One region of the Kribbella solani genome, then DNA from elsewhere that is predicted to be linked to it. Evidence: riboswitches for the same ligand, from Rfam matches in the RefSeq annotation. Region 1 holds a riboswitch; each other region holds the start of a gene.
The links. Region 1 has a riboswitch for cobalamin ahead of HDA44_RS38850 (magnesium chelatase subunit D family protein). Riboswitches for the same ligand answer to the same signal wherever they lie in the genome.
Positions count from the first base shown of each region.

Region 1 (9,949 bases):
GAACCCGGCTTGCGCGGCAGCAGCTTCGGGGTGGTCTTAGGGTTCACCTGCTTCGGCAGCTCGGTCTTCGGCAGCCCGCTCTTCGCCGGCGCCTTCTGCTCGGTCACCTTCACCCCGGCCGGCGGCGTGAACGTGAAGCTGCTCGCCGACGGTACGTCGAACGACACCGAGGTGAAGCCGAGCTCGACCGCCGGGTTGCCACCGGACCGCGGCATCACCGTCACGTCCAGCGGGACCCAGGTCTTGGAGTCGACCGCCACCGTCACCGAACCGACTGTCGTCTTGTCGGTCTTCGGCACCAGCTTCAGCTTGTACGCGTCCCGGCCGGCGACCTTCTCGGTGCCGCTGACCTGGACCTGGGTGCTCGGGTCGATCGCGGCCAGGAACTGCTTCGCGACCGCCTGCGGGTTGTAGTTCTGCTGCGGCCGCGTCTTCTGCGGCGTGCTCGCCGAATGCGCCGGCAGGGTCAGCTTCGTGGCTTCACGCTTGGACGAGTCGTACGCCCAGGCGGACTTGCCGTCGGTGGTCCAGAGCTGCTCGGCCTGGTTGTCCAGCAGCGAGACCCGCGCCTTGTCCGGCGTCGCGAACGCGACCCGCGCGGTGTGCTGGCCACTCAGCAGGTCGGTGAGCTCCCGGGTGCCGGGTGCCATCCCGGGGATCGCAGGCAGGCCGAGGTCGGCACTCGACTGCACGGTGCCGCTCAGGCCGTCGACCTTCGCCGACTGCACCTTCGTGAGCAGGTCCTGCGCGGAGATGTTCGGCAGCTTCGGTGAGGCGTCTGCCATCACCGGGCCGATTGCCCCCACTCCCGCCACCACGGCGACTGCCGCGACCGGAACCAACCACCGTCGACTGCGCTGCGCTACGCCCATGGATACAGCCTCGCACCGCGTGCGGACGGAACCAAGTGCCCTCGGGGTAGGTTCACCCGAAAGAGTGAGGCCGGCGTACGACCGTGGTCGTACGCCGAACACTCAGCGTGACTGCAAGGCGTCCAGCGCGACCGTCATCGCCGCGGCGACGCGGAAGTCGAGGCGCTGGTCCTGGACGTCGATGCGGTACCGGTCGCGGACCGAGACCTTGCGCTCGACCGACAGGACCGGCCGGCCGGAGCCACGGTCGGTGAAGTCGAAGTGGAAGATGAACGGCAGCGGGATCTCACCGACGAACGGGACGAACTCCCAGACCCGGCGGACGATCGCGATCGTCGCGTTCCGCTCGGTACCGTCCGCCTCGACGCCGGCCGCGCTCAGCTGCCAGCTGGACCGGAGCAGGCTCTTCCCGAACTCCTTCTTGAACCAGCCGATCGGCTGCCCGTTCGCGTCGTACACGTCGTAGCCGGAACCGAGGTCGATCGTCTTCCGCGCCTTGAACGAGAACACCGGCTGGGTCTTCGTGTCGTCGGTGTAGAACGTCACCTGCTCCTTGAACGCCATCCGCTTCTGCTGCGCGAACGCGAGCAACGCTCCGTCGCTGCCGTCCGGGTTGGTGGCGATCAACTCGTACTTGTTCGCCATCAGGGTGATCCGCTGTTTCATCGAGAACTTGGGTACGTACATGGGGGACGGCTGCTCAGTCATGCGGAGGAGTGTCGCAGACCGGAGGCCGACGCGCCGGTGGCGATGCCCTGGGCGAACGCTTCCGCGTGGTCGGTGCGGTCGGCGATGCGTACGTGGAGGTGGCCGATGCCCTGGAGGGCGAGGTCGCGGGCCAGTTCGATGCCGAACTCTGTTGCTTCAGGCGCGGTGCGGGCGTGCCGCCAGAGGACGCCGAAGTTGGCGGGTGGTTTGGTGGGGCCCAGATCGACGGCCAGGTCTTCGGGGTGCCGCAGGCTGGACGCGTCGCCGCCGATGATCACGTGGACTGTTTGACCAGATGTCGCGCCCTCGCCCGGCTCCCCCGCCCGCGCCGGCTCTCCCGCCTGTCCCGCTTGTCGCGTCACTCCCGGCTCTCCGGCCTCGAGCGCTTCGTTGACGATCGACACGTCTCGGTTGCCCCAGGTTTCGTGGTGTACGGCCCAGGTGAGCGGCCGGCGTTTCGCCCAGCCCGTACGGACCAGCTCCGGCGCGGTCGCGAACTCGGCGACGTGTCCGACGCAGAGGTACCCGACCAGCTCGATGTGCGCGGGCAGACCGAGGACGCCCGCGACCTCTTCGGGGGTGAAGAACGAGACCCAGCCGACGCCCAGCCCTTCGGCGCGGGCGGCGAGCCAGAGGTTCTGGATCGCGATCGCGGCGGAGAACCAGGTCGTACGCGGATCGGCGTGCCGCCCGAGCACGTGCCTTCCACCGCGGCCGGGGTCGCAGGTGACCGCGAGGTTCACCGGCGCGTCCAGGATCGCCTCGATCTTCAGCCCGTCGAACGCGGCGCGGCGATCGTCCGGAAGTGACGCGGCGAAGGTGTCGCGCTGGGCGGTCGCCAGGTCGTGCACCTTTCGCCGGAGGTCGCGGTCGCGGATCACCAGGAAGTCCCACGGCTGGCTGAGGCCGACACTCGGCGCCCGGTGCGCGGCCTCCAGAACCCGGGTCAGCAGAAGGTCGTCGACCGGCAGATCGAGGAAGCCCCGGCGTACGTCCCGGCGCTCGGCAATAACCCGATGCACTGCTTCACGGGCCGAGCCGTCGTACGCGGGGGCGGGTGTGATGCGCTCGCCCGTCGACTCGTCGTACGCGGGAGCGGGTGTGGTGTGCTCGCGGGCCGGCTCGTCGTGCTCGGGGGTTGGGAGGTGGCCGATGGCTACTGTTGCGTTGGGGCTTTGTTGTTTGGTGCGGATGAGGCGCGCACCGGCGGCCAGGACCGCGGCTTCGGCGACGCTGGGTGTGCCGATGTGGTGCTGCACCTTTTCGCTGGGGGTCGGAGGCGATTGGGTGGCGAGCTCGCTGGTCTCGAAGGTGCGGAGCTCGGCGTTCAAGTCTTGGGCCAGACGTTTTAGAGCAGGTTCTTGCTCACGGCCGGTGCGGGTCGCGACCACGTGAACGTCTCCGGTGACGTCGTGGAGTCCATCGCGTACGAGCGCGGTCAGCTCTTCGTACGAGGTGCCGCCGCGGAGGCCGATGCCGACGACGAGCTTCATCGGCTTCGGGCGGCCGCGACGAAGCGGACCGGGACGTCGGGCGTGGCAGTCCAATGGACGTGCAGGTAGGACGCGTGGACGTGTGGAAGCGTCATGCCCTCCGCACCGGCCGGCAGGTACCAGGCTGGTGTGAGTTCTTTGGTACTTGGCGTGATCGTGGTGCGGTGGAATTCATGACCGCGGACGCGACGCCCTTCGTCGTAGAACGCGGTGGTCGTGGCGGCGACGGCGGTGCGGTAGCCGAGGGTCAAGCGGGAGGTCATCCGCGCCGTCGCGGGGAGGACGCCGGTCATCGGGTGGCCGTCGAGTTCGCGGCAGAGGTAGAGCAGGCCGGCGCATTCGGCGATCACCGGGAGACCGACGGAAATCCCGGCGGCGACCTGGTCACGGAGCTTGGTGTTCGCGGACAGGGCTTCGGCGTGCAGCTCGGGGAAACCACCGCCGAGGTAGAGCCCGGCGGTTGCCTCGGGCAACTGATCGGTGAGTGGGTCGAAGGTGATCACCTCCGCACCGGCCGCCTCGAGCAGCTCGGTCGTCTCGGTATACCGAAAGGAAAACACCGGCCCACCCGCAACCGCAACAACCGGCCGACCGCCACGCCCCAAACCGGTTTGGGGCGGCCTACCGCCCTGGATCGGCAGGTGATCCTCCCCAAACCGCTTTGGGGCAGCTTGCCTTCCCAAATCAGGAGGTGGTGCTCCCCGAACCGGTTTGGGGAGGATGGCGGTGGTGGGGTTCCAGGGGGTCGCGTTGTGGTGGGGTGCGGCGTGGGCGGCCGTGACTACGGATTGGAGGTCTACGCCCTGGTGGACGAGTTCGGCGGCTGCCGCGACGGCTTGCTCGGCCTGGGCTTGTTGTTCGGGTGCGGGGACCAGACCGAGGTGGCGGCTGGGTACGGTCAGCCGCGCGTCGCGGCGCAGTACGCCGAGCACGGGTACGCCGGTCGGCGCGACACCGGCGCGTACTTCGGTCTCGTGCCGTTCGGACCCGACCTTGTTCAGGATCACGCCGACGATGCGTACCTCCGGGTCGTACCCGACGAACCCCTGCACCACCGCGCCGACGCTCCGTCCGGCCGCGGACGCGTCCACCACGAGTACGACCGGCGCGCGGAGCAGCTTCGCGACATGCGCCGTCGAGGAGAACCCTTCGGTGCCGAGCGCGCCGTCGTACAGGCCCATCACGCCTTCGACGACCGCGAGGTCCGCCCCGGCCGCGCCGTGCTGGAAGAGCGGCGCGACCCGCTCCTCCCCCGACAGCATCGGGTCGAGGTTCCGCCCGGGCCGCCCGGTCGCGACCGCGTGGAACCCAGGGTCGATGTAGTCCGGCCCGACCTTGAACCCGGCCACCGTGTGCCCGGCCCGCCGCAACGCCGCCATCAACCCGACCGCGACGGTCGTCTTCCCCGCCCCCGAAGCCGGCGCCGCCACCACCACCCGCGGAATCAACCGACCCACCAGCCCATCACCCACCCCGGCACTCGAGCCCGCCCCAACACCCGGCCACTGCCCACCCCGACACCCGGCCCATCACCCGGCCACTTGCACACCCCAGCACTCAGGCATGCCCCAACACCCGGCCGACCGCTCGCCGCACCACCCGGCCGACCGCTCGCCGCACCACCCAGCCGACCGCTCGCCGCACCACCCGGCCGACTGCTCGCCGTATCACCCGGCGCGGTCACCACTCGATGCCTTTCTGGCCTTTCTGGCCGGTGTCCATCGGGTGTTTGAGCTTGGTCATCTCAGTGGCCAGATCGGCCGCCTCAACCAACTTGGGATGCGCGTCCCGCCCAGTGATCACCACGTACTGGTGCCCCGGCCGATCGCTGAGCGTCTCGACCACCTCGTCCACGTCCACCCAGCCCCACTTCATCGGGTACGTGAACTCGTCCAGCACGTAAAGATCGTGCGCCTCGGCCGCGATCCGGCGCTGGATCTCCCGCCACCCCTCCAACGCGTCGGCCGCGTGATCGGCATCCGTACCAGGCTTGCGCGACCAGCTCCACCCTTCACCCATCTTGTGCCACTCGACCGGTCCGCCCTCGCCGGTCTCGTCGTGCAGCCGCCCGAGCGCCTTGAACGCGTTCTCCTCGCCGACCTTCCACTTCGCGCTCTTCACGAACTGGAAGACCCCGATCCGCCAGCCCTGGTTCCACCCGCGCAACGCCATTCCGAACGCGGCGGTCGACTTCCCCTTCATCTCCCCGGTGTGCACCATCAGCAACGGCCGGTTCCGCCGCTGCCGCGTGGTCAGGCCGTCATCCGGTACGGCGACCGGCTGCCCTTTCGGCATCAGGCCGCCTTCCGTTCGCTGACCGTACGGACAAGGTTGCCGGCGGCAACATCCCCGAGATCGAGGTACTCCGCGCCGAGATCGCCCGCGAGCTCCGCGGCCAGCCCGAGCCGTACGCCGCGACGCGGTTCGCAATCGACCACCACCGTCGCGATCCCCCGCTGTCCCAACCACCCGGCCGCCTCCCGGGCGCGGGCGAACGCGTTCTCGCCGTACGTCGCGCGACCGTCGGTGACGAGTACCAGCAACGGTCGCCGGCGCGGATCGCGGATCGCGGCGACCCGAAGCAGCTCGGCCGTCTGCAACAAACCTTCCGCGAGCGGCGTACGCCCACCGGTCGGCAATGATTCGAGCCGTCGCACCGCGGTTTCCACGCTGCCCGTCGGCGGGAGCGCGACCGTCGCGCCGGCGCCCGCGAAGGTGACCAGCCCGACGGTGTCGCGGCGCTGGTACGCGTCCAGCAGCAGCGAAACGATCGCGGTCTTGACCTCACTCATCCGCTTCTTCGTACCCATCGATCCGGATGCGTCGACGCAGAACAGGACGAGGTTCCCTTCGCGGCCTTCGCGTACGGCGAGCCGCACGTCCGCCGCCCGTACCGTCAGCCCCGGACCGCTCCGCCCACGCGCATGCTGATGCGGCGCCGCGCTCCGAATCGTCCCAAGCAAATGCGGCCGCCCGGCTTCCCGCCCGACCCGAGCCCGGTCCCCCACCACGCGCCCCACCTCGGTCAGCGCCCGTGACCTCCGCCCAGCCACACCCACCCCAGCAGCCCGCACACTCAACAGCCGCGCCTTGTACGGCTCGCCACTACCCGCGACGTCGCCGCTCGGAGCAGGACCAGCAGTCGCCTCACCAGGTACTTGCTCATCACCATCAGCTGAAGTTGAAGGGTCGACGCCCCCGCCCGGCCCGCCACTCGGATCATCGGGCCCGTCGTCATCCGGGTCTTCTTCTGGGGTGGTGTTGTTGATGGCGTCTTCGAGTTGCTGGTCGTCCAGGCCGGGTGCGTCGAAGGGGTTTCGCCTGCGCCGATGTGGCAGCGCGAGCTTCGCGGCCGCGCGTACGTCCTCGACTTCCACGACCGTACGACCGCACCAAGCCGCGTGCGCGACCGCCGTCCGCGCGGTGACCAGATCGGCGCGCATCCCATCAACGTCGAACGACGCGCAGATCTCCGCGATCTGCCGCAACGCCGCGTCGGTCAGGATCACGTCCGGCAACAACCCCTGCGCCTTCACGATCCGCTCGGCCAACTCACGTTGCGCGCCGTCGTACCGCTCGGCAAAGTCGGCCGGACCTGCCTCGTACGTGAGCCGCGCGCGCATGACCTCGACCCGCACGGCCGGATCCCGGCTGGCGACGACATCAACCGTCAGACCGAACCGGTCGAGCAGCTGCGGCCGAAGCTCGCCTTCTTCCGGGTTCATCGTCCCGACGAGTACGAACCGCGCCGGGTGCGTCACCGAAACACCATCGCGCTCAACCGTTGCCCGGCCCATCGCGGCGGCATCCAGGAGTACGTCGACCAGGTGATCGTGCAGGAGGTTCACTTCGTCCACGTACAACAGCCCACGATGCGCCGCCGCCAGCAACCCCGGCTCGTACGCGGTGACGCCCTCGGCCAGCGCCTTCTCCAGATGCAGCGAACCGAGCACCCGGTCCTCGGTCGCCCCCACCGGCAACTCCACCAACCGAGCCGCCCGCCGTATCCCACCACCAACCGAGCCATCACGCGAGGCGTCGGTGCCGTGTGGGGCGTTGGCGGCAGCACCGTGCGGGGTGTCGGCGGAGGTGCGGTGCGGAGCGTCAGCGGCAATGCCGTGCGGGGTGTCTGGGCAGGTTGGGTCGGGGTGGTCCGGGTCGCAGGAGAAGCGGCAGTTCGGGATCACGTCCACGGGCGGGAGGATCTCGGTCAGGGCGCGGACGGCGGTCGACTTCGCCGTGCCCTTCTCGCCCCGGATCAGCACCCCGCCGATCGCCGGCGACACCGCCGCCAGGATCAGCGCCAGCTGAAGATCGTCCATCCCGACGATCGCGGTGAACGGAAACCCGGCATCAGATCGAGCAGCCCGCATCGGCGGAAGTCCCTTTCGTCGAGCGGGTGTCCACGCCCGCTACGGCACTGGTACGCCGGCGTACCGGCGGACGGCCGTAGATGTCCTGGCTTCCGGACCCCGAAGGCTCCGGTCACAGTGGCGGGACCGCCCCGGACTCCCAGCAAGCTGGTCACCGGTGTTCCTCCACAACCGTCGCCCCGATCATGGCACACCGCCCGGCAACCAACAGGAGGTGGTGGACCGAACAACGGGTACTGGTCGCCCGAACCGACCCGTTCCACCCACGCGCGGGCGCAACCGCCCAGCCCACCACCAACCACTACCCGCCCGCCGGTACCGATCAGCAGTCAGGCGTAACCGGGTGAGGGCTGCCAGGTGGTGGTGTTGGGTGCGGGTTAGCGGGTTAGGTGTTTGTCGAGGGTGGTTGCGGCGGTGTCGTCTTGGATTTCGCGGATGCCGAGGATCGGGGTGACGGTGACGAAGCCGGCGTTCAGGAGGGCCTCGTCGGTGCCGGGGAGCGGATTTGGGCGGGCGGGTTCCAGTTCGATCATCGGGTCGCCGGTGGGAGCGGTCGTGCCGATGACGCGGGATCGGTTGATCGGGGCCAGGGTCGCGTGCCGGACGCCGGCGAGCTGATTCAGCGGGCGGTCGGGGACGTTGATCGTCAGGACGGTGCCGACAGGTTCGGGCGCGATCCAGCCGAGCGCCTCGCCGGCGACGGTCGCCGCGGTCACCCAGTGGTCCGGGTCCTCGGAGTCGATGCTGACCGCGACCGCCGACGTGTTCTGACCGGCGGCGGTGAGCGCGGCCGCGACGGTTCCGGAGTGGAAGATCGGCACGCCGATGTTGGCGCCCCGGTTGATCCCGGACAGCACCAGATCCGGCGTCCGCCCGAACGCACCGACCGTGGCCAAGGTCACCGCGAGCGCCGGCGTCCCGTCGATCCCGGTGTACGTAACACCGTTCTCCTGGTCGGACTCGCTCCGGATCGGCCGGTCGAGCATGCCGGCGCGGGCAGATCCGACCCCGCTCTCGTCGTTCAGCGGCGCGACCACCAGCACCTCGTACCCGAGCCCGGCGATCACCGGCGCGAGCGCCCGGATTCCCGGCGCGAGGTAACCGTCGTCGTTGGTGATCAGGACCCGGAGCTGCTCTGGCGGCATGGCTCCACCCAATCAGCCCCGGTCTTCGATGTCACCCTCCGTCTCAAGGACGGCGCCGCGCAGCGTCTCCAGCGCCTCGTCGGACGGCTCCGCCCACAGACCGCGCTGGGCCGCCTCGAGCAGCCGTTCGGCGATCCCGTGCCGGGCCCACGGGTTCGACTTCCGGAAGAATTCGGCCATCTCCGGGTTCGCGACGTACTCGGTGGTCAGCGTCTCGTACATCCAGTCGTCGACCACGCCCGCGGTCGCGTCGTACCCGAACAGGTAGTCGACGGTCGCGGCCATCTCGAACGCACCCTTGTACCCGTGCCGCCGCATCGCCGCCATCCAGCGCGGGTTCACCACCCGGGCCCGGAAGACCCGCTTCGCCTCCTCGTCCAGCGTCCGCGTCTTCACCTGCGCGGGTACGGCCGAGTCGCCGACGTACGCCTTCGGGTTGGCGCCGGTCAGGTGCCGCACCATCGCGATCATGCCGCCGTGGTACTGGAAGTAGTCGTCGGAGTCCATGATGTCGTGCTCGCGGGTGTCGGCGTTCTTCGCCGCGACCTGGATCCGGGCATACGCGCGTTCCATCGAGCCACGTGCTTCCGCGCCGTCGAGGCCCTTGCCGTACGCGTAGCCGCCCCACACCGCGTACACCTCGGCGAGTTCCGCGTCGGTGCGCCAGTTTCGCGCGTCCACCAACGGCAACAGCCCGGCGCCGTACGAGCCGGGTTTCGATCCGAACACCCGGGCCGTCGCCGAACGTATACCATTGCCCTCGGCAACGTCGGCGTCGACGTGCGCGCGCAGATAGTTGTCCTCGGCAAGTTCATCCAGCGCGGCGACCGTACGGACCGCCTCGTCGAGCAGCGCGACCACGTGCGGGAACGCGTCCCGGAAGAAGCCCGAGATCCGGATCGTGACGTCGATCCGCGGCCGGCCGAGTTCGTCCCGATCGACCACCTCGAAGCCGGTCACGCGGCGCGACGCCTCGTCCCACACCGGGCGGCAGCCGAGCAGCCAGAGCACCTCGGCCAGGTCGTCGCCCTGGGTGCGCATCGCCGACGTACCCCAGACGGTCAGGCCGACCGAGCGCGGCCACTCGCCCGTCTCGGCGCGGTGCCGGGCGAGCAGCGAGTCAGCGAGCGCGACGCCGACGTCCCACGCGTTCCGGCTCGGGATCGCCTTCGGGTCGACGGCGTAGAAGTTGCGGCCGGTCGGCAGTACGTTCACCAGGCCGCGCGTCGGCGATCCCGACGGCCCGGCCTCGACGAATCGGCCGTCGAGGGCACGGAGTACGTTCGCCACCTCGTCGCCGGTTCGCGCCAGCCGCGGCACGACCTCGGTCGCGGCGAAGGTGAGCGACGACTCGACAC
Region 1 is NZ_JACHNF010000001.1:2,378,185-2,388,133, forward strand. Features, by position in the region: gene HDA44_RS10705 (LolA family protein) at 1-872, opposite strand, end outside; gene HDA44_RS10710 (LURP-one-related family protein) at 975-1,580, opposite strand; gene bluB (5,6-dimethylbenzimidazole synthase) at 1,577-3,073, opposite strand; gene HDA44_RS10720 (cobyrinic acid a,c-diamide synthase CobB) at 3,070-4,530, opposite strand; gene cobO (cob(I)yrinic acid a,c-diamide adenosyltransferase) at 4,754-5,368, opposite strand; gene HDA44_RS38850 (magnesium chelatase subunit D family protein) at 5,368-7,446, opposite strand; cobalamin riboswitch at 7,505-7,634, opposite strand; gene surE (5'/3'-nucleotidase SurE) at 7,824-8,591, opposite strand; gene cobN (cobaltochelatase subunit CobN) at 8,604-9,949, opposite strand, start outside.

Region 2 (9,949 bases), 2.7 Mb from region 1:
CTTCGTACGTCGGCAAGTCCGTCGCGGAGTCCGAGCTGGAGATCTCCTACTGGACCCCCACCAAGTCCCAGTGGGCCCGCACCGACCGCCTAGCCATCTGCGCCGCCTACGGCCCCAACCAAAACCCCCTCACCACCACAGTAAAAAACAGCCACCGCTAATCTGCGGACGTTGCGTTCCCACCCCAGCAACACCCACCCCACCACGACCCAACCCCATTTCAGCGGTTCACCTTCCAAATCGCCCGTTCACCGCCCGCACGCGCCTGGCGAACAGGCAAATTAGAAGGTGAACCACCGAAATGGGCGGGGCGGTGTCGACCAAGTACAGCTGGCCTGCCGCGCCGCTGCGCTGGGTTGCGGGCAGGGGTCACGCGTGGAAGTGGGCGCGGTGGGCATGCTCCCACCGCCTCCATCGGTAGCCTCGGCCACCGGCTTGCTGAGCTGGGCTGCGCACAGGGCCAACGCCTGGCAGCAGGCACGGTGGGCCTGCTCCAACCTCTGCCGTCGGTAGCCCCAGCCGTCGGCTTGATGTGCTGGGTTGGGGACAGGGGTGACGCGTGGAAGTAGGCTGGCGCGGTGGGTATGGTGATGGCGGTGTCGTTCGAGCGGTATGGGCGGCTTTACTACCTTGATCCGGGTGAGTTTCGGCCTCGGGTGGGGGACAAGGTGCTGGTGCCTACCGACGACGGGCCTGAGGTCGCGGAGTGTGTCTGGGCGCCGCAGTATGTGACCGAGGAGATCGGCGGACTGCCCGCCTGCGCGGGGATCGCCTCGGCGGCCGATCTGGATCGTGATGAGCAGAACCGGCAGCGTCGGGCCGACGCGCGGGTGATCGCCAAACGTACGATCCGCCAGCACGGGTTGCCGATGAAGGTGGTCGGGATCGACTTCGTCGACCGGCGCCCGGACATCGACCAGCTGGTGATCGTGTACTTCTCCGCGCCGCACCGAGTCGATTTCCGTGAACTCGTACGCGATCTGGCCCGGGCGTTGCGGGCCCGGATCGAGCTCCGGCAGGTCGGCGCCCGCGACGAGGCCCGGCTGCAGGGCGGGATCGGGCCGTGCGGGCGGGACCTGTGTTGCGCGACGTTCCTGAAGGACTTCGAGCCGGTCAGCGTACGGATGGCGAAGGACCAGGACCTGCCGCTGAACCCGTTGAAGATCTCCGGCGCGTGCGGGCGGCTGATGTGCTGCCTGAAGTACGAGCACCCGCTGTACCAGGAGTTCAACGCGAAGGCTCCGGCGGTCGGGAGCGCGGTGGAGACCCCCGCGGGTGATGGAGTGGTGGTCGGGCACAACGTACCGAGCGACACCGTGGTCGTACGGCTGGCGGCTTCAGGCCGGCGGTGCGCCTGCAGCCGCGCGGACGTGTGCTCGCCGCGGCAGCAGTACGAGGCATCGAGCACGACAACCCCGGACGCCGCACCAGAACCACCAACCGAACCACCAACAGCACCACCCGCCGACCCGACCAACCGCACCGAGCAGGCTGAGCAGGGCGAGCGGGTTGAGCAGGGCGTGGACGGCGTGGACGGCGTGGACACGGTGGGTGAGTCGCGGGCCGAGCGGCGGGTTCGGAAGCCGCGGCGGCGGCGTCGGCTGCATCACGACGACGAGGGAGAAAGTACGCAGTGAATGTCCGCAGGCCGATCGTGCTGGTGGCAGTTCTCGCGGTACTGGTGAGTGGGTGTGGCGTAGCCAGTCGCGCGCAGAACGCCGGCGGTGGGAGTACGGCGCCGGGCATCGGAAGTAACCCGCCGAGTGGTCCCGCGGGGCCGATCCCAACCGGGCTGGCGAAGTTCTACCAGCAGAAACTGGACTGGGAGCGCTGCGGCACGAACCAGCTGTGTACGACCATCGAGGTCCCGCTCGACTACACCAAGCCGACCGGCGAGACGATCGAGCTGCGGGCCCGGAAGGTACTCGCCAAGGATCGCGGCGGCCGGATCGGCACGCTCTTCGTCAACCCGGGTGGACCGGGCGCGTCGGGTCAGCAACTCGCTCAGCAGGCGCCGATGCTGTTCGGCACGCCGTTGTTGCGGAAGTTCGACATCGTCGGCTGGGATCCGCGCGGCGTCGGCGAGTCCACGCCGGTGAAGTGCCTGGACACCGGACAGCTGGACACGATGATCGCCACCGACCCGACACCGGACGACGCGGCCGAGATCACCGATCTGGACAAGCAGGCGAAGATCTTCGCGTCCGGCTGCGAGAAGCGCTCCGGCCGGCTGCTCCCGCACGTGTCCACGAAGGACACCGCGCGCGACCTGGACGTACTGCGTGGCATCGTCGGCGACCCGCAGCTCAACTACCTGGGCATGTCCTACGGCACGTACCTCGGTGCCACGTACGCCGAACTGTTCCCGAAGAACGTCGGCCGGATGGTCCTGGACGGCGCCGTCGATCCGTCGCTGACCTCGGCGCAGATGGGAATGGCGCAGGCGCAGGGCTTCGACCGGGCGCTGGACGCCTTCGCCGAGGACTGCGCGCAGCGGTCCTGCAAGCTCGGCAGTACGAAGAGCGAGGTACTCGCCAAGGTCGACCAGTTGGTCAAGGACAGCGACGCCAACCCGCTGCCGGGCAACGGAAACCGCAAGGTCACGCAGGCGCTGGTCGTGCTCGGACTGATCTACCCGCTGTACCTGAAGGATTTCTGGCCGCGGCTCGAGGACGCGGTCGCGGACGGTCTGGCCGGGAACGGTGCCCGGTTGCTCGCGCTCGCCGACGAGTACACCGATCGGCAGCCGACCGGGTACGCGGACAACTCGAACGAAGCGATCATCGCGGTGAACTGTCTCGATCACCCCGATGTCACCTCGATCCCGCAGTTGCAGGCGGAGTTGCCGAAGTTCACCGCGGCGTCACCGCGGTTCGGCCCGTTCCTGGCCTGGTCGTCGGTGTCGTGCATGAACTGGCCGGTGAAGCCGGACAACACCCCGCACAAGATCGTCGCGGCCGGCTCGAAGCCGATCCTGGTACTCGGAACCACCCGCGACCCGGCCACCCCGTACGCGTGGGCGGTCGGCCTGGCGCATCAGCTGGAAAACGGTATCCTCGTCACCCGCGACGGCGACGGCCATACCGCGTACCTGTCCGGGAACGCCTGCGTGAAGAACGTGGTCGAGAGCTATCTCGCCCAGGGCAACACGCCGGCCGCCGACATCAAATGCTGACCTGACGGCTGGGAAAGCCAGCTCAGTTCGGGCGGTTGTCGTTCCCGGAGACGGGGACCTTGAGGGTGTCGGTCGCGTGCTGCAGGATGGCGCGCAGGCCGGCCTCGTCCTGCGGGCGGCCGCCGACGGTGATCTCGACCGCGGTGGACTGGCCCTGGTCGGTGGAGATCCAGCGGGACAGGCCCATCCGCGGACCACGGTTCTGGTCGACGTACGTGTAGACCAGCAGGCCGTCGTCGCGGCTCATCACCTTCAGCTCGCGCTCGTCGATACTGCGCTCCCGGCTGACCACGAGCTGATCCGGCGTCTGGTTGCTGCCGCGCGTGTCGAACCGGATCTGCCACACGCCGGTCGGGTCGACGAACTTGGGCCGGGTGCCGTCCTGAGAGCTCTTCCAGCCCGTCGGCACCTCCGCGGACACCGGGTCGTTGTCGGTGCCGAAGTTCTGCACCGCGTACCGCAGGCCGTCGGCCTGGAGACCGTCGGTGCGCGACGGCGGACCCGAGGGAACCGGAGTCACGACCCCCACCTGCGGCTCGGCGGCGAACGGGTTGCCGCCGTTGATGGCGAGCACCGCGCCGAACACGGCCACGCCGACGGTCATTCCCGCCAGCGTCATCAGCAGCGCCTGGTGCCTGGGCGTGAGCATCCCGACCTCGCTTCCTCTGTCCCGCCCGATTATCGCCGACGAGAGGGGCGTCATCGCAAACTGCCGCGTACGCTGGCACGTCGTGGAGATGCCCGTTCCCCTTCAGCAGGCCTTGCAGCGTTACGACAACGGTACGGCGGATCGCGCCGACCTGAAGCTGTTGACGAAGGAGTTGCTGAAGATCCTGGTCGCGAAGGCACCAGGACATGCGGTCGAGGTACGCGTCCCGCCGTACGGCGCGGTGCAGTGCATCGAGGGACCGCGGCACACCCGTGGTACGCCCGGTGCGGTGATCGAACTGCCGCCGGAGCTGTGGATCTCGGTCGCCCTCGGCCGTACGACCTGGGCGGAGGCCCGCGCCACCGGCAAACTCCGCGCCAGCGGCGAACGAACCGACCTGAGCGCCCTACTGCCACTGACGTGAGTGAGCCGCGGCGCCCCCGCCTGGGTCGCCGCGGCTCAGCTTGTGGCCACGCGCTGGTGGATCAGCGCTGGTGGGATCAGCGGCCGGTGTTGCTGGCCCAGATTGGGGTGCGGCCGTAGACGACCACCAGGTTGCCGTCGTCCTGCATCTGCAGGACGGCGCCGTGGCGGACGGTCTTGGTGGCCCAGAGCGGCCGCTTCGCCGCGCTGTACACGACGAAGTTGCCGTCGGTCTGCATGGTCGCGTACCCGCCCTTGCTGATCGTCTTGGTGCTCCAGATCGGCGTCCGGCCGTTCTTCACGATCACCGCGTTGCCGTCGGACTGCAGCTGCAGCCGGTAGATCCGGTTGTGCGAGTACAGCGCGTTCGGCCAGGTCAGGTTCCGCCCGGAGCCGAGCGTGACCATGATCATGTACCGGCTCCAGGCCGCCTTGTGCCGGGTGTTGTAGATGACCAGGTTCGAGTCGTTCTGGACCTCGAGGTGGGCGCCGTTGCTGCCGTTGGTGCCGCTGGCCCAGACCGGGGTCCGGCCGGAGATGACGACCAGGTTGCCGTCCCGCTGCATGATCAGCGTCGAGGCCTTGCGGTTCGTCATCGTCGCCCAGATCGGGGTCCGGCCCTTGATCAGTACCGCGTTGCCGTCGGCCTGCATGACCAGCGCGTAGCTGCCGTTCTTGGACCGCCGGTACTGGCCGGGCTTCAGGTACTGCCCGGGCAGCAGCACGTCCGACACGGCGGCCGCGCGGGTCACCGCGGTCGTGGCGGTTCCGGCGGTCGTCGCCGTCGCGGTCGTTGCCGCCGTGCCCGCTGCCTGCGCGGCGGACGGAACAAGCAGGGTGGTACCGGCGGCAGCGCCCGCGACGAGCGTGCCGAGCAGCCGGGAACCGACCGACTTGATCGAGATCATGCGGGTCCTTTCGTCTTCACAATGCATCTGGAGGTCCGGCCGGATCTCCGGGCCGATTGACGCCCTGGGCAACCAATCGGTTCCAACGGTAGGACGCCGGGGGTCAGCTCCCGGGTCTGCCGCGACCCTTTCGGCGCAGGTGGAAATGGTTGCCTGAAAACAGGTTCGTCCAGGCCGCTCGGTGCTGTCACCATACTCAGGTGGCTCTAAGTCTCCGGACCCGCTTTTCCCGGCTGCGGGTGGATCTGACCCCGTGGCGTGGCTCGCGGGATTTCCGCATTCTGCTGGTGTCCGGCTCGGTGTTCTTCCTCGGCGGCATGGTCGGGTACGTCGCCCTGCCGTACCAGCTGTACCAACTGACCGGCTCCAACTTCGCGGTCGGCGCGATGGGTCTGGTGACGATCGCGCCACTGGTCGTGTTCGGCCTGTACGGCGGCGCGCTCGCGGACCATGTGGAACGCCGGAAGCTCCTGGTCGGTACCGGACTGGCGCAGGTGGTCATCTCCGCGCTGATGGTCGCCAACACCCTGCTGCCGAATCCACAGATCTGGCTGATCTACGTCTGTGGCGCACTGAACGCGATCGCGTCGTCACTCCAGCGGCCGAGCCGTGACGCGCTGCTGCCGCGGGTGGTGAAGCACGCGGAGATCCCGGCAGCGGTCGCGCTGAGCTCCCTGACCGCCCAGATCGGCCAGCTGGCCGGGCCGGCGCTAGGTGGGGTGCTGGTCGGTTCGGTCGGCGTGACCTGGGCGTTCAGCGTCGAGCTGGTCGGCATCATCTTCGCGACCCTGCTGTACGCCCGCCTCGGCTCGTACCGGCCGAGTGAGCAGACGTCCGCGCCCAGTCTGCGGGCGATCGGTGGCGGGATCACGTACGCGTTCCGGCGCAAGGATCTGCTGGCGACGTACCTGGTGGACATGGTCGGGATGTTCTTGGCGATGCCGATCGTGCTGTTCCCGGCGTTCGCGACCGAGGTACTGAAGGAACCGAAGCTGCTTGGTCTGCTGTACAGCGCGGAGGCGGTCGGGGCGATGTGCGCCAGCCTGACCAGTGGCTGGGCGAAGCACGTCCACCATCAGGGCCGGGCGGTGGTCCTGGCGACGATGTGCTGGGGCGCGGCGGTCGGGGTCGCCGGGCTGGCCCCGAACATCTGGTTCGCGATCGCGTTCTTCGCCGTCGCCGGGGCGGCCGACATGGTGTCGGGGCTGTTCCGTGCCGTGATCTGGAACCAGACGATCCCGGACGAGATGCGCGGCCGGCTGGCGGGGATCGAGATGCTCGGCTACTCCCTCGGCCCGCTCGGCGGCCAGGCTCGCTCTGGCGTGGTCGCGGACCTGACCACAGTCCGGACCGCGATCGTCAGCGGCGGCGCGCTGTGCGTCGTGGGCGTACTAGGTACCGCGGCCTGGTTACGCGAGTTCTGGCGCTACGACGCCCGCACCGACGAACACGCCGTCCGCGAAAGACAACTCCGCGCCGCGGGCTAGGCTTCGGGGCATCATGCGTATCCGCCGGGTAGTGATCACGGGGCTGGCTGCCGGACTGTTGGCCGGCTGTGGTGGGCTCAAGCCGGAGAACGCGCCGAGTGCGCCGCCGCTGGTGTCGGTGAGTACGCCGCCGGACTCGGAAACACCGTCCCAAACGCCGTCGGCGACGCCGAGTGAGTCCGCGAAGGCCGCCGACACGTTGTGCGTACGTATGAACGCGACCCTGGTGCGATCGACCCTCGCCGTACCGGTGGCGACCGTCCAGCCGAAGACACCGCCGGCCGACTTCGGCATCCCGACGTACGACGTCTGCCAGCTGGAGCTCGGCATCGGCCCGAACCCGCCGGTGCTGAACGTGGAGACTTCGGTGCTCCCGGCAACAAAGGCGATCCTGGCGGCAACCCAGAAGGCGTACGCTGCGACCAAGGGCGAACCGGCCAAGCCGGCCGTCGTGGGCGAAGGTGGATACGGGACCAGTACGTTCGTGGTGTTCTTGCTGGGCGGCAAGCTGTACAAGATCGCCGGGCCGAAGGCGACGCCGGCGAAGTACGTCGAGATCGCGCGGGACGTCGCGCTCCAGCAGCCGGGGCAGTTGGTGCCGGAGTGGCGGATCACGCGGCCGGAATGCGATCGCGGGTCGGCCGCGGCCGAGAAGGTGATGGGCGCCGCGGCGATGATCCGGCGGGACGGGCAGACCCTGAGCGGCGACCCGGTCTGCGGCTGGGTGAACTCGGCGAGTGTGCTGTACAGCACGGTCCGGCGGACCCCGAACGCCAAGGCCTTGATGGCTCCGATCCGCACGGCGGCGACGGCCCAGTCCGTACCGCTCGGCGACGAGGGGTATGTCGACACCGCCACCGGGCGGACCACGATCCGGGTCGGTGACGACAAGCTGGTCGACCTGGTCCCGCTGCCGGCCCGCGCGATCAATCCGGATCTGATGACGCAGTTCGCGCTCGCGATGTCGCCGCTGTACACGCGCTGAGCTGCCCTGCTGAGACGTTCGTCGCGATGCCCACCGCGACCGGATCGCGGGTGTTAGGGTGGCGGCGCCGTGGTGTACGGGAAGCCGGTGCGGTACCGGCGCGGCCCTCGCCACTGTGATCGGGATGTGCATCAGTCGTACCCGCGAGGGGACCACTGGCCGCGTGCGGCTGGGAAGGTCAGACCGGTGGACGCGGTACCCGTCAGCCAGGAGACCGGCCACGGCGTTGACCCGTCCACGAGGTGCTGGAGGAGCGGTCCGCCATGGCCGTTGTACGCGTTGTTGCCGCTGTCCTGTCCCTGTCGTTGCTGGCCGGCTGTGGTCCCGCCGCCGAGGCCGGCTCGCGCGCCGACGCGATCACCGTGAAGAACTGCGGGATCGACGTCACCGTCAACGGTCCACCGAAGCGCGTGTTCGCCGCGTACCAGCCGGCCATCGAAATGGCGCACGCGCTGGGTATCTCCGATCGGCTGGTCGGCACGGCGTACCTCGATGCGCGGGTGCTGCCGGAGTACGCCGCCGCGCAGGCGAAGGCGAAGTACTTCAAGAACCTGCCGAGTCGTGAGGAACTGCTCAGTCAGAACCCGGATTTCGTGCTGTCCGGGTTCAACGACGTGTTCAGCGCGGGCGGTAGCGACTCGAGTTTCGGTAGCCGGAAGAGCCTGGCCGACCTCGGCGTACGTACCTGGATCTTCAGCCCGCTCTGCCCGACCGCGGACGGCAAGGGCGACGAGGCGATCGACCCGGCGACGGTCTCGATGGACAACGTGTACGCGGACCTGCGTGATCTCGGCCGGCTGTTCGGCGTCGAGGACCGGGCCGAGAGCGTGATCGCGGACCAGCAGCGCCGGATCGCCGCGGTCGGGAACGCGGTCAAGAACGCGCCGCGGCCGACCGTCGCGATCATCCGGCCGGCGCTCGAAGGCGGTGGTCTGACGGTTTCCGGCGGACCGGATTTCGGTACCGTGCTGATCCGGCAGGCCGGTGGCGTGAACGCGTTCGCGGACCTGACTTCGAAGCGGAACGTGAAGATCAGCGTTGAGGAGTTCATCAAGCGCGATCCGGACTACGTACTGATCAGCGGGTGTTGCGACGCAGCCATGACGGCCGCGTCGTCGCAGCCCGATGTGGACAAGCTGCTGGCCAACCCGGCGTACGCGAATCTCAAGGCGGTACGCAACCGGCACGTGATCCCGTGGCTGTTCGCGAATCACTCGGCCGGAGTGCGGGGCGCGTACACCACCGAGAACCTGGCACACATCCTGCATCCTGACCTGGTCAAGTGAAGAAAGCGGGCGGTCTCGCCCTCTGCGTCGCGGTGCTCGGGGTCGCCGTGGTGCTGTCGTTGTGCGCCGGCAACCGGTGGATCGGGATCGGTGAGGTGTACCGGGCGCTGACCGAGTTCGGCGGCAGCGACACCGATCGGGTGATCCGGTACTTGCGGCTGCCGCGCACGCTGGCCGGGGTGCTCGTCGGCATCGCGCTGGGCCTGTCGGGCGGGGTGATGCAGGGCGTCACCCGGAATCCGCTCGCCGATCCGGGCATCCTCGGCGTGAACGCGGGCGCGGCGGTGGCGGTGGTCGCGGCGATCGGGCTGTTCGGGGTGCACAGCCTGAATGGCTACGTCTGGTTCGCGATGGGCGGCGCGCTGGTGGCGACCGTGGTCGTCTACCTGGTCGGGGCGGTCGGCGGTACGACGCCGGTGAAGCTCGCGCTGGCCGGCGCGGCGATCTCCGCGTTGCTGGGCTCGATCACCTCGGCGGTGACGTTGCTCGACCTGTCCACGTTGAACGAGTATCGCTTCTGGGTGGTCGGATCGTTGTCACTCGCGGACCAGGGGATCGTCGCCCAAGCGGTCCCATTTGTTGCTGTGGGCACCTTTTTGGCGCTGATGCTGGGGCGATCGCTGAATCAGCTTGCGCTCGGCGAGGATCTGGCTCGCGCGCTCGGTACGCGGGTGATGCTGGTGCGGTCGCTGGCCGGTCTTGCGGTGGTTGTGCTGGCCGGTACGGCGACTGCTATCGCTGGTCCGATCGGGTTTCTCGGTCTGGCCGTACCGCATGTCGCGCGGACGATTGTCGGGCCGGATCAGCGGTGGATTCTGCCTTGGTCGATGGTGCTTTCTCCGGCTGTACTGCTGCTTGCCGATGTTGTTGGTCGCGTCGCGGCACGGCCGGCCGAGTTGCAGGTCGGAATTGTCACCGCGTTGGTGGGTGCGCCGTTGTTCATCGCCCTGGTCCGGCGGCGGCGAATGGCATCACTGTGAAGGTTCACAGCGTTGTGGTCTCGGGCACTGCTTGGGTGTTCATTGTGCTCGTTGGC
Region 2 is NZ_JACHNF010000001.1:5,069,259-5,079,207, reverse strand. Features, by position in the region: gene HDA44_RS38670 (DUF4190 domain-containing protein) at 1-161, shown strand, start outside; gene HDA44_RS23140 (PSP1 domain-containing protein) at 585-1,637, shown strand; gene HDA44_RS23135 (alpha/beta fold hydrolase) at 1,634-3,175, shown strand; gene HDA44_RS23130 (hypothetical protein) at 3,198-3,824, opposite strand; gene HDA44_RS23125 (sterol carrier family protein) at 3,913-4,248, shown strand; gene HDA44_RS23120 (hypothetical protein) at 4,325-5,155, opposite strand; gene HDA44_RS23115 (MFS transporter) at 5,356-6,642, shown strand; gene HDA44_RS23110 (hypothetical protein) at 6,656-7,627, shown strand; cobalamin riboswitch at 7,681-7,864, shown strand; gene HDA44_RS23105 (ABC transporter substrate-binding protein) at 7,891-8,913, shown strand; gene HDA44_RS23100 (FecCD family ABC transporter permease) at 8,910-9,893, shown strand; gene HDA44_RS23095 (FecCD family ABC transporter permease) at 9,929-9,949, shown strand, end outside.
Region 2: it holds a riboswitch for cobalamin, as region 1 does, so the genes downstream of both, HDA44_RS23105 (ABC transporter substrate-binding protein) here and HDA44_RS38850 (magnesium chelatase subunit D family protein) in region 1, are expected to answer to the same signal.

Region 3 (9,949 bases), 510 kb from region 1:
GGGTGACCGGATCTCCAGCGTCTCTCCGATGGCCGCAAATGAACAGCCACGCCGGATCCGGCCCGCACGGCTAGCCGCGTACGACCGCCAACGCCTCGCGGGCGATCTGCCACTCTTCGTTGGTGGGCACGACGAGTACCTTGACCCGGCTGCCGTCCGTGGAGATCACGCCCTCGGTGGTGGCGGTGTTGCGGACCGGGTCGACCTGGATGCCGAGGCCGTCCAGGTCCGACAGGGCGGCGGCCCGGGCTTCGGCAGAGTGCTGTCCGACACCGGCGGTGAAGACGATCGCGTCGACCGTGCCGAGCACCGCGTAGTACGCGCCGACGTACTTCTTGATCCGGTAGCAGTACAGGTCGAACGCGAGCCGGGCCCGATCGTCACCCGCGGCGCGCCGCCGGGTCAGCTCGCGGAAGTCGTTCTCGCCGGTCAGCCCCTTGAGCCCGGACTCCGAGTTGAGGATGCGGTCCGTCTCCGCCGCGGACTGGCCGGCGACCCGCGCGAGGTGACCGTGGACGGCCGGATCGAGATCGCCCGACCGCGTCCCCATCACCAGTCCCTCCAGCGGCGTCAGCCCCATCGAGGTGTCGACCGAGTTGCCCCGGCGGATCGCGGCCGCCGAGCAGCCGTTGCCGAGGTGCAGCACGATCAGGTTGAGCTGGTCGGCGCCGCGCCCGAGCAGTTGCGCGGCACGTTCCGACACGAACGCGTGCGACGTACCGTGAAACCCGTACCGGCGGATGCCGTATTCCTTCAGCCAGTCGAACGGGACGGCGTACCGGTAGGCGTACGGCGGCAAGGTCTGGTGGAACGCGGTGTCGAACACCGCCACGTGGGGAAGATCCGGCAGCAGCCGGCGCGCGACCTTGATCCCTTCGAGGTTCGCCGGATTGTGCAGCGGGGCGAGCGGAACCAGCTCCGTCACCGCCGCGATCAGCGCGTCGTCGACCGGCGCCGGCGCCGCGAACTGCGATCCGCCGTGGACGACCCGATGCCCGACCGCCACGATGTCCACGTCGCCGAGCGCGGGCCCGTACGTCTCGAACGCGCGCACCGCCGCTTCCAGCGCCTTCTCGTGACTGGCGACCGGGCTGTCGTCTTCGAAATCCCCCTTCGGCCCATGGTGTACGTGGTGACTGCTCTGCTCGCCGATCCGCTCGACCAGCCCGGTCGCCGCCGCGTCGCCGGAATCGGAGTCGACCAGGCTGTACTTCAGCGATGACGAGCCCGCGTTGATCACCAGCACATGTTCGGTCATCCGAGCCTTCCGTTTTGCTGGGCCTGGATCGCGGTGATCGCGACCGTGTTGACGATGTCCCGGACGGTCGAGCCGCGAGACAGGTCGTTGACGGGCTTGCGCAGTCCCTGCAGCACCGGGCCGACAGCGACCGCGTTCGCCGAGCGCTGGACCGCTTTGTACGTGTTGTTGCCGGTGTTCAGGTCCGGGAAGACGAACACGGTCGCCCGGCCGGCGACGGGGGAGTCCGGCAGTTTGGTCCGCGCGACGGCGGCGTCGATCGCGGCGTCGTACTGGATCGGTCCTTCGACCGGCAGCCGTGGCGCCCGCTCCCGGACGATGCTGGTTGCCTTGGACACCTTTTCCACATCGGTCCCGGTACCGGAAGAACCGGTCGAGTACGAGAGCATCGCGACCCGTGGTTCGAGGCCGAACGCGACCGCGGTGGCCGCGGACGAGATGGCGATGTCGGCGAGCTGCTCGGCCGTCGGGTCCGGATTCACGGCGCAGTCGCCGTACACGAGGACCTGGTTCTGCAGGCACATGAAGAACACCGAGGACACGATCGACACGTCGGGGACGGTTTTCACCACTTCGAGCGCCGGCCGGACGGTGTGCGCGGTGGTGTGGACGGCGCCTGACACCATGCCGTCCGCGAGGCCGAGCTGGACCATCATGGTGCCGAAGTACGACCCGTCGCGGACCTGTTCACGTGCCTGCTCGAGCTCGACGCCCCGATGCTGCCGCAGCCGGTGGTACTCGGCGGCGAACTGCTCAATCAGCTCGCTGTGCTCGGGGTGTACGACGTGCGCTGCCGACACGTCCACGCCGAGGGACTCCGCCCGCCGGCTGATCGCATCACGATCGCCCAGCAAGGTCAGGTCCGCGACCCCACGCCGGAGCAGTACGTCGGCCGCACGCAGAATGCGTTCGTCATCGCCCTCCGGCAGGACGATGTGCTTCCGGTCCGCCACCGCCCGGTCGACCAGCCGATGCTCGAACATCAACGGTGTCAGCGCAGTGCTTCGCGCCCGCGCGAGTTGATCGACAAGCGCCTGCCCGTCGACGTACTTCTCGAACAAGGCGAGCGCGGTGTCGATCTTGCGCGGCGCATCCTTCGTCAGCCGCCCGCGTACCGCGGTCAATCGGGTCGAGGTGGTCTGCGTGTCGAGGCGGGTCTCGATGATCGGCAGGGTGAAACCGAGGCAGTCGATCAGCTCACGGATCTGCGCGGGCAGCTCGACGTCGCCGTTCACTACGACGGCGGAAATCGGCGGGCAGGTCCCGGACGCGTTGGCCATCAGCACTCCGAGGATAACCTCCGACCGGTCGCCTGCGATCACCACCGCCGCGCCGTCGAAGACATGGTCGAGTACGCGCGGCATCGTCATCGCCGCGACCAGCAGGCCGGTGACCTCCTCGGTCAGCAGCTGTGGATCGCCGCTCAGCAGCCGGCCGCCGATCGGTGCCACCAGGTCGCGGACCACCGGCTGGCTGAGTACCGGCTCTTCCGGGAGCGCGAAGGCCGGTACGCCGAGACCGTCCAGGGCCGCGATCACTCGCTCGCCCTGGTCGAGGGCGACCCGGATCGCGATCAGCCCGAGCAGCGTGGCATGGTTCGCGGTCAGCTCGGCGACGGTCACGTCGGCGAGCGCGCGCAGCTCGTGCGGCCGCCGCTCGTGCCCGTTCACCACCAGCAGCATCGGGGCGCCGAGATTGGCCGCGATCTTGGCGTTGTACGAGAACTCGGTCGGCGCGCAGACGTCGGAATAGTCGCTGCCGACGACCAGAACGGCATCAGCCTGGGCAGCGACCGCGCGGTACCGCTGCACGATCAGCTCCAGCGCGGCGTCCGGGTCGGCGTGCACCTGGGCGTAGCTGGCGCCGATGCAGTCCGCGTACTCCTGATCGACCGCGTCCTGCGCGAGCAGCAGCTCGAGCAGGTGATCGCGGCCGCCGAGCCAGGTGGCGCCGACCTGCACGATCGGCCGGAAGACCGCGACCCGCCCGGCGTGCCGGGCGAGCTGGTGCAGGACGCCGAGGGCGACGGCTGACTTCCCGGTCGTGCCTTCCAGCGACGCGATGTAGACGCTGCGTTCCATGACCGCTGACGATACGGAGATCCGGACGAGTTGGGGAATGACCGTGAATGGTCACCTGACGGGCGTGGAAACTCGCCGGCCGCGTTTCCACGCGGCCGGCGAGCACCGGGTTCAGTCGCCGGGCTGGGTGAAGATACCGAAGTGGTTGCCGGCCGGGTCACGCAGATGCGCCAGCGCCGGTACGCCGTCCAGCTCCTTGCTGATCACCGAGCCGCCGAGCCGGACCGCCTCCGCGCAGGTCGCCTCGATGTCGGCGACCACGATGTAGAACACCGCGTGGTTCGGCTGCTTGCCACTGGTGCCGAGGATGCCACCCATCGGCCGCTCCGCGTCCGCTGCCTTGATGTTGCGGTAGTCGAAGCCGTCTGCCTCGGGGACGAAGGTCCAGTCGAACAGGTTGCCGTAGAACTTCTGGGCGGTGTCGGGGTCATCGGTCGCGACCTCGAACCAGGCCAGCGTGCCGGGTCCGGGAAGAGTCATGGGAACTCGCTTTCATCGAATCGATCGTCGAACGAGTTCCACGGTTCCAGCCGGACGCGACAGCCCTATGTCGGTGTTGGGAAAAGTTCCTCCGGCCGCAGCGCCTCGATCGGCAGGTCCGGGTCCCGGCAGACCACCTTCAGCTCCTCGGTCGCCCGGCGGCGCGGCACCGGCGTACGCTCCGCGCGGACGATCCGGTCCATCCGGAAGATCCGGTCCTCCTGGCGCAGGTGACACCAGCCGGTCAGGTACGAGCCGTTCTGCGCGACCACCACATGCTGCGGCTCGACGTCCCGCTCGGTCTCGGCCCCGTTCGTGTCGGTGTACACGATCCGCAGCACCGCGTTGTCGCTGATCGCCCGCCAGATCTGCTCGGCGATCTCACCGTCCGGATCGGGCGCGGGCCGGACCAGCAGCCGTACCTTGGCCGCGGCCGCCCGTGCCTCGTCGAGATCCTTCGCGGGCATCGCCGCCACGATCTTCAGCAGCGCGCTCCGGGCGTCCTTCGCGAACAGCGCATGCTCACTCCCGCTCAGCGCGACCGCGACCGCCATCGCCTCCCGCGGCGTGAAGTTGAGTGGCGGCAAGGTCATCGCGCGATCCACCGAGTACCCACCCGTACGCCCCGGTTTGGTTGCCAGCGGCACCCCGGCCTGCCCGAGCGCGCTGAGATCCCGCTCGATCGTCCGCACGCTCACCTCGAACCGCTCGGCCAGCTGCCGCGCCGTACGCCCCCGCGACCCCGCCGCGCGAAGCTCCTCCACGAGGGCGTACAACCGATCCATCCGATTCATGTCCGCAGGCTAGACGGCGGCACCGACAGATCAGCCGAGTGTGGCGCGCACCTCCCGGGTGGCGCTGACCAGGTTTCGCAGCGAGTCCCGGACCTCGGGCCAGTCGCGGGTCTTCAGGCCACAGTCCGGATTGATCCACAGCCGGTCGGCCGGGACCACCGCGAGCGCCGCGCGGATCAGCGCGCGGACCTCGTCCGTACTCGGCACGCGCGGCGAGTGGATGTCGTACACGCCCGGTCCGACGCCACGGCGGAAACCGATCGAGCCGAGGTCGCCGAGCACCTCCATCCGGGACCGGGCCGCCTCGATCGTGGTCACGTCGGCGTCCAGGCCGTCGATACCGGTGATGACGGCACCGAACTCGGAGTAGCAGAGATGGGTATGGACCTGGACCGCCGCCGGAGCCCCGCCGGTCGCGAGCCGGAACGCCCCAACCGACCAGTCGAGGTACGCCTTGCGATCCGCTTCCCGGAGCGGGAGCAGTTCGCGCAGAGCCGGCTCGTCGACCTGGACGACGCGGCTCCCGGCCGTGACCAGATCGGCGACCTCGTCCCGGAGCGCCAGCGCGACCTGGTCGGCCGTGGTCGCCAACGGCTGGTCGTCGCGGACGAAGGACCAGGCGAGGATCGTCACCGGCCCGGTCAGCATGCCCTTGACCGGACGATCGGTGAGCGATTGGGCGTACGACGTCCAGCCGACGGTGATCGGACCCGGCCGGGAGACGTCGCCGTGCAGGATCGGCGGCCGGACACAGCGGCTGCCGTACGACTGCACCCAGCCGAGCCTGGTCGTCGCGAAGCCGTCCAGCCGCTCGGCGAAGTACTGGACCATGTCGTTGCGTTCGGGCTCACCATGGACCAGGACGTCCAGCCCGAGCTCCTCTTGAAGCTCGATCGCGCGCCGGATCTCCGTACGCAACCGCTCGTCGTGCTCGGGCCGGGTGATCCGCCCGGCCCGCAGGTCGGTACGAATCCTGCGGACGTCGGCGGTCTGCGGAAACGATCCGATCGTCGTGGTCGCCAGTGCGGGCAGTCCTAGTGCCTGCTGCGCCGTACGACGCTCCTCGTACGGCACCCGCTGCCGGTCCTCTGGGCGTACGCCGGCCACCCGCTCGCGTACTGCCTGATCCCGGAGGAGATCGGACTCGTTGGGGAGCCGCCGCTTGACCCGCTCCAGATCGACGAGCACGCCGTAGTCCTCGTTGATCGCGCGGCCGAGCAGGACGACCTCGTCCACCTTCTGCCGCGCGAATGCCAGTCGGTCCCCGACAGCTGGGTCGAGCTCGTCCTCCACCTCCAGGTCGTACGGGACGTGCAGCAGCGAGCAGGAGGTGGAGATGCCGAGCCGGCCGACCACGGCCCGCAGGTCCGTACAGGTCGAGACCGCGTCGCCGAGCCGGGTACGCCAGACATTGCGGCCGTCGACCACCCCGGCGTACACGGTCTTGCGGCGTAGCGACGGGAGCTCGGCGATCCGCCGGACCAGGCCCGGCGCGGACACCAGGTCGACGGCGAGTGCCTCGATGGCGGTGGCAGCGAGCACGGGCAGTGCGCCGCCGGGGTCGCCGAAGTAGGTAGCGACCAGGAGATTCGGGCGGTCGGGCGCGGCCGTGAGCCGGTCATAGGCGCGAAGCAGGGCGTCGAGTTCGGCCGGCGTACGGTCCTGGGCCAGCGCGGGCTCGTCGAGCTGCACCCAGCTGGCACCGGCTTGATCGAGTACGGCGAGCAGCTCGACGTACTGGTCCAGCAGCGGCTCCAGCAAGGTCAGTACGTTCAGATCCGGCGTGGTTGCCTTCGACAACAACAAGAAGGTGAGCGGACCGATCAGTACGGGGCGCAGCTCGACGCCGAGCGCGCGCGCCTCCGCGAGCTCACCCAGCAACTTCTCCGGCTCCAGGCCGAACGTCGTGGTCCCGTCGAGTTCGGGCACCAGGTAGTGGTAGTTCGTGTCGAACCACTTGGTCAGCTCCAGCGGCGCGACATCGTCCCGGCCGCGGGCCATCGCGAAGTACGTGTCGAGTGGCGACAGGCCGAGCTGCCGGAAGCGGGCCGGTGTGAGACCGAAGAGCTGAACGTGGTCCAGCATCTGGTCGTAGTACGAGAACGTGTTGCCGGGGACCGAGTCGAGCCCTTGCAGTTGCTGCCAGGTCTCCTCCCGGAGCCGGCGGCCGGTCGCCTCAAGGGCATCCTGGTCGCCGGTGCGCCAGTACGTCTCCAGGGCGTGCTTCAGTTCGCGCCTGGGGCCGATGCGCGGGTATCCCAGGACCGTGGTGAGGGTGTTCACGTCTCTCTCCTCGCGAGCGTGCCGAGGGATCGGCGGGCCTCGCGGGTACGACGTGCCGGCCACGGCTGCCCGGGAGGACCGGTGCTGCCGCGGGGCCGGGCGGGTCCTCCCACGGGACATCCGATCCGCCGCATACCGGGTGGTACGCGGACCAACGGCAGGTCTTCGGACTCACGGGCGGACCGGTCGTATGACCGGTGAACCTACTGGCCGTCGCTTCCCGGACTTGCGTCCAGTGCTGTTGACGGCGGTCGTTCCCGTTCACCGCTGCGGGGCAGTCCCGGATTCCCACCGGGTTCCCTCTTGCCTCGCCAGGTCACGAACCGCATGACCGGGCGAACCGTCGGTACCTCAGACAATAGCGTCCCGCCGGCACCTCCCCGGCAATTGTCCAGCAGTCAGGTGCGCGGAAATCCCGGATCGGTGGCCTAAGGTGCGGTTACGTGGATCATCAGATTGTTCTGATCGCCGGGTGCGGGCTCGCGATCATGATCGCCGCGTCGGTGTTCGCGCGCCGGACCGGGGTGGCGGCGCCGTTGCTTTTGGTCGCGCTCGGGATCGGGGCCAGCTATCTGCCGAGTACGCCGGCCATCCACATCGAGCCGGAGATCATCCTCGCGGGCGTACTGCCGCCGCTGCTCTACTCGGCCGCGGTGCAGTTGCCGGTGCTCGACGTACGCCGGAACTTCGGGCTGATCTCCTGGTTGTCGGTCGTGATGGTGATCGTGTCCGCGCTGGTGATCGGCGCGCTCGTCCACGCCGTGCTCCCGGGCATCTCGTTCGCGCTGGCGGTCGCGCTCGGAGCGGTGGTGAGCCCGACGGACGCGGTGGCGGCGACCGCGATCGGGCACCGGGTCGGGTTGCCGCCGCGGCTGATGACGGTGCTCGAGGGGGAGAGCCTCGTCAACGACGCGTCGGCGCTGGTGGTGCTGCGGACCGCGCTGGCGGCGCTCGCGGTGACCACGCACTTCAGCCTCGGGCACACCGCCCTCGACTTCGCCTGGGCGGTCGTCGGCGCGATCCTGATCGGCGGCGCCGTCGGCCTGCTGACCGCGTTGCTCCGGCAGCGGCTCGACGACCCGGTGCTGAACACGACGATCTCGTTCGCCGTACCGTTCCTCGCGTACTTCCCGGCCGAGGGCGTGCACGCTTCCGGCGTACTCGCGGTGGTGATCGCCGGTTTGCTGACCGGCGCGCTGGGCAGCCGGCGATTCACCGCGCGGGACCGGCAGACGCAGGCGACCACCTGGACGACGATCAGCTTCATCCTGGAAAGCGGCGTCTTCCTCGCGATGGGCTACCAGCTGCCGGAGCTGGTCGATGACGCCCGCGCCGAGACGACCTTCGGCGAAATCACCCTGCTCGTACTGCTGGTGGTCGTGCTGCTGATCGTGCTGCGCTTCCTCGGACTGGCCTGGCCCGCCGTGCAGAGCCGGTTCGGGTCGAGCGACCGCAACGACCAGCTCCGGGCCAGGCTGAGCGAGATGGGCGAACGCCTCGACGCGATGGAACCGTCGGGGGAGCGCGAGGAGAACCGGCTCGCCTGGGCCCGCAAACGGCTCGCCCGCAGCCACGCCGACATCGACTTCGAGGAACGTGAGCCGATCACCGGCCGTGGGCTGATCGTGCTCGGCTGGGCCGGTATGCGCGGCGTCGTCACGGTCGCCGCGGTGCAGACCATCCCGGCCGGGACACCACATCGCGCCACCGTCGTACTGGCCGCCTTCATCGTCGCGCTGATCACGCTGGTGCTGTTCGGTTTGACGCTGCCGGCCGTGATCGCGCGGATGCGGTTCCGCGCGGAGAGCGCCGAGGACAAGCGTGACTCCGTGCAGGCGCTGATGCGGCAGATCGGCGAGGCGGCGATCGACGCGCTCGGTCCGCTGGATGAACAGACCGTCGATGGCGAACCACTCGACCCGGCGGCGGTGAGCGCGCTGAAGGAACGGATCGTGCCGCGGCTGATGTCCGGGAGCCGGCAGTTCCGCGACACCAAACCGGACATCCGCGAGCAAATGGCGGTACTTCAACGCCGGTACCTGGATGCGATGCGCGAAGCATTGCAGTCCGAACGCGGCATCGGCGCGTACAGCACCGCGACGTACCGCCAGGTCGAGTCCTTCCTGGACACGATGGAGCGCGGCTTCAGCACGACGTAGTAGGGCATCGCTTCACGGATCCAGAGCTCGGGCGGGCGTATGGTCCGATCATGGATACACCTCGTGTGCTGGTGATCGGACTCGATCCGTACCGGGTGCCCGGGCCGTGGGACCCGGAACCGGTGGCCACCGGACTTCAGGCCGGGATGGACCAGTTCGTGGCGCACGACGTGTGCGTACAGACCTGTCTGGTCGGGCTGGACGGGAGCGACGACATCGAGACCGTGGTCAGCGAGGCGCTGGCGTCGCGGGCGTGGGAGTGCGTGGTGATCGGGGGCGGGATCCGGGGTTCGCTGGACCTGTTCGAGACGGTGGTGAACCTGGTCCGGCGGCACGCCCCGGATGCGGCGATCGCGTTCAACGACGGCCCGGCGGACACGTACAACGCGGCCGCGCGCTGGCTGACGCACCCGGCCGGCTGACCGGTCAGCTGAGGTCGAGCCGCATCAGGATGCGGTGGTGACCGGCGAGGACCGACGTCGTGTCGGCGGCCTTGCGGAAGCCGGCCCGCTCGAAGTTCTTCCGCAGCCCCGCGTACGCCATCGTCAGATCGACTTTGCTGTCGCCGTTGTCCAACGGGTACGCCTCCACGACCGGCGCGCCGTTGTCGCGCGCGAACTCGACCGCCCCCGCGATCAGCGCATGCGAGATCCCCTGCTTGCGATGCCCCGGCCGGACCCGGATGCACCACAACGACCACACCGGCAGATCGTCGACGTGCGGAATCTTCCGGTTCCGCGCGAACGCCGTCACCGCCCGCGGCGCCACCGCCGCCCACCCGACCGGCGTCTCCCCGTCGTACGCGATCACCCCCGGCGCCGGCTTCTCCCGCACCAGCCCCGCCACGTACTCCCCACGCGCCGGCCCCCGCAACGAGTTGTTCACCGCCGACGG
Region 3 is NZ_JACHNF010000001.1:1,866,618-1,876,566, reverse strand. Features, by position in the region: gene HDA44_RS08290 (acetate/propionate family kinase) at 71-1,258, opposite strand; gene pta (phosphate acetyltransferase) at 1,255-3,339, opposite strand; gene HDA44_RS08280 (VOC family protein) at 3,451-3,819, opposite strand; gene HDA44_RS08275 (helix-turn-helix transcriptional regulator) at 3,885-4,613, opposite strand; gene metE (5-methyltetrahydropteroyltriglutamate--homocysteine S-methyltransferase) at 4,644-6,896, opposite strand; cobalamin riboswitch at 7,036-7,256, opposite strand; gene HDA44_RS08265 (cation:proton antiporter domain-containing protein) at 7,340-9,055, shown strand; gene HDA44_RS08260 (hypothetical protein) at 9,106-9,477, shown strand; gene HDA44_RS08255 (GNAT family N-acetyltransferase) at 9,482-9,949, opposite strand, start outside.
Region 3: it holds a riboswitch for cobalamin, as region 1 does, so the genes downstream of both, metE (5-methyltetrahydropteroyltriglutamate--homocysteine S-methyltransferase) here and HDA44_RS38850 (magnesium chelatase subunit D family protein) in region 1, are expected to answer to the same signal.